DNA from 2 places in the Mesorhizobium sp. WSM4312 genome. Region 2 is predicted to be linked to the other one. Evidence: riboswitches for the same ligand, from Rfam matches in the RefSeq annotation. Region 2 holds a riboswitch; the other holds the start of a gene.

Region 1 (4,309 bases), on a different contig from region 2:
CGTTGCGTTCACGGGAGCTCAGGCTTTCTGTTCAACGGCGGGATAAGCCGCCGGCCGGCGAAAGTAAATGCGTGTCGGTGACGCGGATCTATCAGGTCCCCTCGCCGATTTCCTCAGCTTTCCGGCAGCGGGATGAACTCTTTCTCATCTCCAGGAACGATATCGAAGCGTCCCGTCTTCCATTCCTGCTTGGCCTGTTCGATGCGCTCCTTCGACGAGGAGACGAAATTCCACCAGATGTAGCGCTGCGAGCCGAGCGAGGCGCCGCCGAAAAGCATGAAATGCGCACCGGTTTGCGACGATATGATGATCTCGTCACCGGGCCGGAACACCAGGAGCCGCTCTGCCGGAAAGACGTCGCCCGAAATCGCGACCTCGCCTTCCAGCGTGTAGATGGCGCGCTCTTCCGCGTCGGCCGGAATCTTTATGCTGGCGCCCGGAGCCAGCCTAAGGTCGGCGTAAAGTGTCTCGGAATCGGCCCTTACCGGGGAGCGCTGCCCCTGGAAATCGCCGATGACGATGCGGCCGCGGACGCCTTCGGCATCGATCTCGGGCAGCCGCAAGGCAGCGGTGTTCTCGAACACCGGCGCCACTTCCTCCTTGCCATCGGGCAAGGCGAGCCATGTCTGCAGGCCTGAGATCGACATCGGCGCGCCGCGCAATTCCTCCGGCGTGCGCTCGGAATGCACGATGCCGCGGCCGGCGGTCATCAAATTCACGTCGCCGGGCTGGATCACCATTTCGGTGCCCAGCGAATCCCGATGCCTGATCCTGCCGTCGAACAGATACGTCACCGTCGACAGGCCGATATGCGGGTGAGGACGGACATCGAGAGCCTGGCCTGCCCGCAGGATCGCCGGACCCATGCGATCGAAGAAAATGAACGGCCCGACCAGCCGCCGCCTGGCGGTCGGCAGCGCGCGACGCACCTCGAAGCCGCCAATGTCCTTGGCGTTCGGGATGACCATCAACTCGATCTGGTCGCTGGCAAAGGCGTCGCCGGCTTCAGGGTCTTTCCCGGGAAAGAAGCTCATGGACTCTCCTTGTTAGCGGTCAAGGGCCACTTGGCGGCATCAGGCAAAACGGATCGCCGCCTTTGCCCGCAGCTTGGCCGCCACCTCTTCGCGATTGCGCGGATGCTGGTTGGTTTCGAGCGAATCGAGGAGTTCACGCGCCGATGCCGCGATGGCTTCGACCGCATGATCGAACGCATGCTGGTTCTGTTTCGACGGCCGTGTCGTTCCGCTCAGCTTGCGGACGAACTGAAGGGCTGCGTCGCGCACTTCGTCATTGGTTGCGGGCGGGTCAAAATTGAACAGGGTCTTGATGTTTCTGCACATCGCTTCCGTATCTCCTCTTGTCCTGGAGCCGTTTCAATCGGGACGAGCTTAATCCTCAACCATGATCGTGTCCAAAACCGGTAAGGCTGCTCCGTGCCTCAGTCCGCGTCGAGCGGCTCGGTTCCGACCGGCTTGCCGTCGCGCGACAGCCTGATCTTTTCGACCTTGTCCTCGGCCGCCTTCAGCAGCCGGTCGCAATGCGCCTTCAGCGCCTCGCCGCGCTCGTAGATCTTGATCGACTGGTCGAGCGGCACGTCGCCACGCTCGAGATCATCGACGATCTTCTCCAGCGCGTCGAGTGCCTGCTCGAAGCTCATCGCCTTGACGTCTTCGTTGGTTTCACCAGCCATCATTCATCCTTTCATCAGTCGCCCGACATGGGCGGCGACCGAAAATGCCAGTCCCTGCAGATCGTAACCGCCCTCGAGCAGGCTGACGAGCCGGTTGCCGCTGTGGCGCGCGGCGCGCTGCATCAGCTGGCCGGTCGCCCAGTCGAAATCGTCCTCGGTCAGGTTGATCTCGGCCAGCGGATCGCGGTGATGCGCGTCGAAACCGGCCGAGATGATGATCAGGTCAGGCGCGAAATTGTCGAGCGACGGCAGCACCCGCGACAGGAAGGCATCGCGAAACACCTCGCTGCCGGTCTGCGGCGCCAAGGGCGCGTTGACGATGTTGCCGGCGCCGGTCTCGGTCTTCGCGCCAGTGCCGGGATAAAGCGGCATCTGGTGCGTCGAGCAATAGAGAACCGAGGGATCGTCCCAGAAAATGTCCTGCGTGCCGTTGCCGTGATGCACATCCCAGTCGACGACGGCGACGCGCTCGGCGCCATGCTTCTTCTGCGCATAGCGCGCGGCGATCGCCGCCGTGTTGAAGAAGCAGAAGCCCATCGCGGTGGTCTTTTCGGCATGGTGGCCGGGCGGCCTTGCGGCGACGAAGACATTGTCGGCGCGGCCTGCAAAGACGTCGTCGACGGCGGCGTTGGCCGCGCCGATCGCGGCGATCACCGCCTGCCAGCTCTTCGGGCTGGCGGTGGTGTCGGCATCGATGCGGGCAATACCCTCCTCGGGAATGGCGGCACGCACACGGGCGACGAAATCGGCGGGGTGCGCGTAGAGGATGGTGGCCTCGTCGCCCTCCGGCGCCTTGGCACGATCGAGCGCGGCAAAAGCCTCGTCGTCGAGCACGCGCTCGATGGCGCGCAAGCGGTCCGGCCGCTCGGGGTGGCCGGGCGGCGTGATGTGTTCGAGGAAGATCGGGTGCGTGTAGAGACGGGTTGTCATGCTCCCTATCTAGTGCCCCGGCGCCGCGATGGCCATGCATTGCGGCTCGATCACTGGGGAAAATCGCGCCTGCGTCCATTGGCGCCGCTGCGGGGATTGGCGCGGCCGAGGCTTCGGCGTAAGGTCGCGCCACTGCCTGGTGCTCGCCGCGAGCGGGAGAATCGGGAACACGGTTGAATTCCGTGGCGTGCCCAACGCTGTGAGGGGGACCGCGCCGGTAAATGCCACTGTCGATGACGGGAAGGCACCGGACGCGGGTTGATCCCGAGCCAGAAGACCGGCCTGGCAGGCATCGTCATCCGCATGGTCAGGCGGCTGGCATCGGAGCAACGCGCGTCCAGTTGGATGCACAAAGTGCTCTGACGGTGTGGAACTATTGCAATCGCAAGGGGACGAGCGATGCCGGAACACATGACCGCTCCTGTGGGCGACGGATTTGACCAGACGGCGCGCGATGCGGTCTATCGCGCCATGTTCACGCGGCGCGACGTGCGCAGCCATTTCCTGCCCGACGCGCTCGACGACGAGGTGTTGGCCCGGCTTCTGCTTGCCGCCCATCATGCGCCATCGGTCGGCTTTATGCAGCCATGGAATTTCATCGTCATCCGCGACGCCGCGCGACGGGCAGAGGTGCGCGACCTGTTCCTGGCCGCGCGCGAACAGGAACTGCCTGAAATCGAGGAGGAACGACAGGCGCTCTACCGCAAGCTGAAGCTCGAAGGTATCTGCGAAAGCGCCCTCAACATCTGCATCACCTGTGACCGTCGGCGCTCGCAAGGTTCGCCACTGGGCCGCTGGCACAATCCGGAAATGGATCTCTACAGCACGGTCTGCGCGGTGCAGAATTTCTGGCTGGCCGCGCGTGCCGAAGGCGTCGGCGTCGGCTGGGTCAGCATCATCGAGCCGCAAGCGTTGAAGAGCCTGCTGGCCATTCCCGAGCATGTGACGCCCGTCGCCTATCTCTGCGTCGGCCGGGTTTCCGAGTTCGCATCCAAACCAGACCTGGAAACGCATGGCTGGGGCCGGCGGCTGCCGCTGCCCGACCTGATCATGAGCGAGACTTTTTGCGGGCAAGGCGAGGCGCCACTGAAATCGACCGTGGCCCGCCTCAACGCCTCCGATGTCGCGCCGGCGACGACCTGCCCAGCCGATCAGTTCGTCGCGCCGGCCGTGCCCCAGCGCGAGCCACCAAAGGAGGCCAGCGCCTTGTCCTTCAGCTCCCTGAACTTCGACGACGCCTCGGCCAGCCTGATATCCCAGGCCGGATCGGGCACCTGGCCGGCGATGGTCTTGAAATAGACCTGCATCAGGCAAGCGATGGCGAAGGGCTCGATGAAGGCCGCCTTGAAGGCCCAGGCAAAGACGATGGCAAGCACGAAGGCCCAGCCGGCGAGTTGTCCGGGCATGATGAAGAGAACGGCGCTGGCCGGAGCCAGCATCAGCAGGAAGATGACGAAAGACACGCCCCACATGATGACCGCCAGCCAGACGGCGTTCTTGACCATGGTCTTGCCGTTCTGGGCGTAGAGCACGACGCCTTGCCGCGCCGTCTCGAAGGGTGAGGACGAGTTGATGCGGATGTTGTAGCCGAGGATGATCTCGTCGACATAGGTGAGCGACAGGCGGATCACCGTGTTGATGAAGGAGACCAGACCGCTCAGGCCCGGAATGGGCAGGAAAGCAGCGATG
Region 2 (4,309 bases):
AGGTCGCCAGGGTCCTGGAAACAGCCGCAACTGCTTGGCAAGGCTGCCGCGCCGGGGCCGCCCGACGCTGTCACGCCTCTATTTCGAGAGCCGAAAGCGGCTTCGAGCAGCAAGCGAGGATGAAGCCGTCATCGATCTCGTGATCGAGGATGCCGCCATTGTGGCTCATCTCGACGGCGCCGGAGACTTTCTTCACCTTGCAGGTTCCGCACAGGCCGAATTCGCAGGCCGCGGGGATCCGCACACCCGAGGAACGCGCCGTCTGCAGCACGGTCTGGCCGGCGATGCACTCGGCATCGACATCCGAAAGCGCGAAGCGGATCGGTGTTGCCTCGATAGGAACGGCAACGTCTTCCCCAGGCGATGCGGACGGCGCCGGGACTTCCTCAACCGCGGGGGCGGCAAAGCTCTCCTGGTGGTATTTCGTCATGTCGAAGCCGGCGGCTTCAAGCATGCCGCGCACGGCGCGCATGAAAGGATCCGGACCACAGCAGAAGATCTCGCGTTCGCGGAAATCGGGCGCCAGCAGCGGCAGCCGGATCGCGTCGATGCGGCCCATATGGCCATACCAGCCCTCGCGGCTCGACCGCTCCTCGATCATGAAGCCGAGCGACAGGCCCGGCATATGGCCGCCGAGCAGTTCGAGTTCCTTGCGGAAGATGATCTCTTCGGCGCGCCGCGCGCAGTTGACGAAGCCGACATCGGTCCATGGCGCGCAATCGTTCAGCCAGCGCAGCATCGACATCATCGGCGTCACGCCGGAACCGGCCGAGATGAACAGATATTTGGCCGCCGGGTGGCTGTGCAGCGAAAAGTCGCCGCTCGGCCCATAAGCCTTGACGTGCGAACCGGGCACAAGGTGTTCGAACATCCAGCGTGTGCCGATGCTGCCGGCCTGCGCCTTCACCGTCACCGCGATCGAGAACGGCCGTGACGGCGACGACGACAGCGTATAGGTGCGCATCAGCGGTCCGTCCGACGTCGGCAGTTCCAGCGTCACGAACTGGCCCGGCTTGTAGCGGAACCAGGTCTGGTTGTCGGAGCGGAAGGTGAAGGTCTTGACGTCAGGCGCCTCGTCGCTGACGCCGATCACTTCCAGCACCTGCAGCCTGTCGTTCCAGGGCGCCATCTGATCGAGATGGCGATAGAGGCCAAGATCCGTCATCGCGTTCATCCCCAAACCTCTCAGGCGACACTGCGCAAAGCCGGCCGGCCGTCTTGGGCAAGCCGTGGGCCGATGAAGGACGCGTACCATTCGACAAACTGGATCACGCCGCCCTCGTGCAGCTCCGAATAGGGGCCGGGCTCATAGGCCGGCGACAGAATGCCGAAGGCGTTTTCCTCGACGATGCGGCGATCCTGGTCGTTGGTCTCGGTCCAGACATGGGTGAGTTCGGCAAGATCGTAGTCGACGCCCTCGACTGCGTCCTTGTGCACCAGCCATTTGGTCGTCACCGCGGTTTCCGTGGCGCTGATCGGCAGCACGCGGAAGGTGACGGCATGGTCGCCGAGGATGTGGTTCCACGTCGTCGGATAGTGATAGAGCAGCAAGGAGCCGATGCGGTCGGCCGAGACGCTGTCGGACAGGTTCTTCTTCACCGCCCGCTTGCCCGTCATCGTGTAGCTGACCGCATCGCGCAGCAGCGGCGCGCGGGTGGCGCGGTATTGCCCGGCCGGATCGATGCGGAACTTGCTCGGCAGCCCGGCCGCCTCGCATTTGGCCCAGTGTGCCAGCATTTCCGGATCGCTGTCGGCGCCTTGCACGCCGGTCACCGTCGGGGCTTCCGGGAAGGTCTTGCACAGTTCCGGGTGATTGCCGGCGCAATGATAGCACTCGCGGTTGTTTTCCCAGACGAGCTTCCAGTTGCCCTTCTCGACGATCGTGCTCTCGAAGGCGATCTTTGCTTCGCTGAGCCGGTGCGGCTTGAGATAGGGTTCGATCATCGCCCGCATCGGCGCGAAGTCGGCGGGTTCCTTGGCCAGGCAGATGAAGATATAGCCGGCCACGCTTTCGCAGGCGACCGGCTTCAGGCCGAACTGGCTTTTGTCGAAGCCGTCTGCCATCTGGCGGGCAAACAGCAGCCTTCCGTCCAACTCATAGGTCCATTGGTGATAGGGGCAGACCAGCTTGGCGGCCATGCCCTTGTCGGTGTTGCAGACGCGGCTGCCGCGGTGGCGGCAGGAATTGTGGAAGGCGTTGATCTTGCCCTGCTGATCGCGCACCAGCACGACAGGGTAGTCGCCGATCTGTACGGTGATGAAGCTGCCGGGCTTGGGCAGTTCGCAATCATGGCCGACGAACAGCCATTCGCGATACCAGATCAGCTCCATGTCGAGCTTGAAGAAATCGGGATCGGTATAGAAGGGCTGCTCGAGCGAGAAGCCCTCTCTGCGGCCATTCAACAGCCTCAGCATATCGTTGCGCGCATCCATGTCCTGTCCTCATACTTCAAGGACTGAACTGGTGGTGATTGAGGAAGGATGAGACGCAACTCGGCGAAAGCCGGGCACGCGCGATCCGCCTCTTGACCGCCCACCGCGATCAGTCGAGTTCAAAAATCTCGGGCTGGTTTCCGGGCTCTGGAGTGTCCTTGCGGACGGTCGCGACACCTTCCCAGGCTTTTGCCCAGTGGTCTCCCGTTGCGACTTGAACTCCACCACCGTTGCGGGGGCAGCGCCGGATTTTGACCGGCTTCCCAATTCTCCGCCCCGTCGTCACGAAGCGGCACCTGAGATGACATGATCTAATCACGACAGCGTTTGCGACATCGGCATGAAAGCGACATCGTATCCATGCGGCGCGACACGCATGCGCAACGATCAGGTCACGGGCAGCGGTCACGAAAATCGCCTCCGCCGATAGCTGTGCCGGCTGTCAAAATCGACCCGGAACTGGGGCAAAAGAGGTTAACGGTTCGAAAAGTGACTATTAGCAGACTCTAAAATCGAACCGAACGGTTCGTTTCTGTTGACGGTGCGTGCAGGACGGTGTGAACGATGGACCTCCGATACAGTCTGTGACCTTGCGGCTGGCGTTTACTAAGTGGTTGATATCAACAAGAAAAATGCATGGCTCGGAAGCCCTGGCACAATTTCAAGTGGTGGATTCTTGGTCCACACGGAACAACTTCGTGATTGGAAACGGCGAACTGGCTTTCCCACATCGGGCCTGTCCGAACGACGCGATTTCAATCCCAAGACACGCCGCTAGACGGACGGAAAAAATACTGGAGTACCAAAAATGAAAAAGATTGTTCTCACTGCCGCCGCCCTTCTGGCTATTTCCGGCAGCGCCTTTGCTGGTAGCGACCACTATGGTTCGAATGCCGCCGCAGCCGCGGCTGTCGACAGCTCGTACACCGCTTCGACCAACAAGTCGGAGCCGGCTGCTCAGACGCCTGCCCAGGGCGCCGATCGCAACCTCTTCGGCAACAACTAACAACAGATCCCGGCCGACAGCGGGCTTTTCGCCCGCCGCTCTGGCCGACCTTGAGAAATTCAGGAGACTAACATGAGCAAGATCATCCTTGCTGCCGCCGCCGTTCTGGCCATTTCCGGCAGCGCCTTCGCTGGCAGCGACAACTACGGTTCCAACGGTGCCAACCAGTCGGCCGCTGCGGCCGACCATTCCTACACGGCTTCGGTCGACAAGTCGGCTCCGGCCACCCAGCTGCCTGCTCAGCAGGGCGCTGACCGCAACCTCTTCGGCAAGTAATGCCGGTTTACGGGAATGGCGGCGATGCCGGCCATTCCCGTGAAATCCAGAAATTCAGGAGACTAACATGAACAAGATCATCCTTGCTGCCGCCGCCGTTCTGGCCATCTCCGGCAGCGCTTTCGCGGGCAGCGACAATTTTGGTTCCAATGGCGCCAACCAGCCCGCCGTGACTTCGCCCGCCGCAACTTCGATTGACAACTCGCGTACGGCTTCGATCCGCGAGAGCGGCTCGCCTGTCTACAAGCTGCTCAATTCGTCGGGCGACGCGCAGAAGTCCGCTCCTCAGGGCAGCGACCGCAACCTCTTCGGCCGTTAACAGCCGTAGCTGATTTCCAAAAAAGAGCGGCGGGCCTGGCCCGCCGCTCTTTTTTGTTGCCTTGACCCAGCAGGACCGGCGGCCTCAAGCCGCTTTTGCTTCCGGCTTTTGCAGCGCGAAGGAATGTCCGTCCGCATCGAAGATATGCAGGTCCTCGGCATTGGCGCTCAGCCGCAATGTCGAACCGCGCTTGACCTCGACATTGCCCGGCAGTTTGGTCACCAGCGGCAGGTCGGCGCGGCCGATATCGACATAGACCAGCTGGACCTCGCCGA

Evidence for each region. A riboswitch is a leader RNA that binds a small molecule or an ion and turns the genes downstream of it on or off. The one in region 2 is predicted to bind cobalamin.
Region 1: linked by a shared signal. The riboswitch ahead of bluB (5,6-dimethylbenzimidazole synthase) and the one ahead of CK228_RS23595 (aromatic ring-hydroxylating dioxygenase subunit alpha) in region 2 are both predicted to bind cobalamin.

Annotation. Positions count from the first base shown of each region.
Region 1 is NZ_NSFU01000001.1:290,389-294,697, forward strand. Features, by position in the region: gene dxs (1-deoxy-D-xylulose-5-phosphate synthase) at 1-12, opposite strand, end outside; gene CK228_RS01340 (pirin family protein) at 114-1,034, opposite strand; gene CK228_RS01345 (DUF2277 domain-containing protein) at 1,074-1,340, opposite strand; gene CK228_RS01350 (exodeoxyribonuclease VII small subunit) at 1,439-1,690, opposite strand; gene CK228_RS01355 (histone deacetylase family protein) at 1,694-2,620, opposite strand; cobalamin riboswitch at 2,741-2,921, shown strand; partial or broken gene bluB (5,6-dimethylbenzimidazole synthase) at 3,032-3,646, shown strand; gene CK228_RS01365 (hypothetical protein) at 3,772-4,309, opposite strand, start outside.
Region 2 is NZ_NSFU01000014.1:83,955-88,263, forward strand. Features, by position in the region: gene CK228_RS23590 (hybrid-cluster NAD(P)-dependent oxidoreductase) at 71-1,165, opposite strand; gene CK228_RS23595 (aromatic ring-hydroxylating dioxygenase subunit alpha) at 1,186-2,433, opposite strand; cobalamin riboswitch at 2,547-2,748, opposite strand; gene CK228_RS23600 (DUF680 domain-containing protein) at 3,242-3,439, shown strand; gene CK228_RS23605 (DUF680 domain-containing protein) at 3,512-3,715, shown strand; gene CK228_RS23610 (DUF680 domain-containing protein) at 3,783-4,034, shown strand; gene ugpC (sn-glycerol-3-phosphate ABC transporter ATP-binding protein UgpC) at 4,119-4,309, opposite strand, start outside.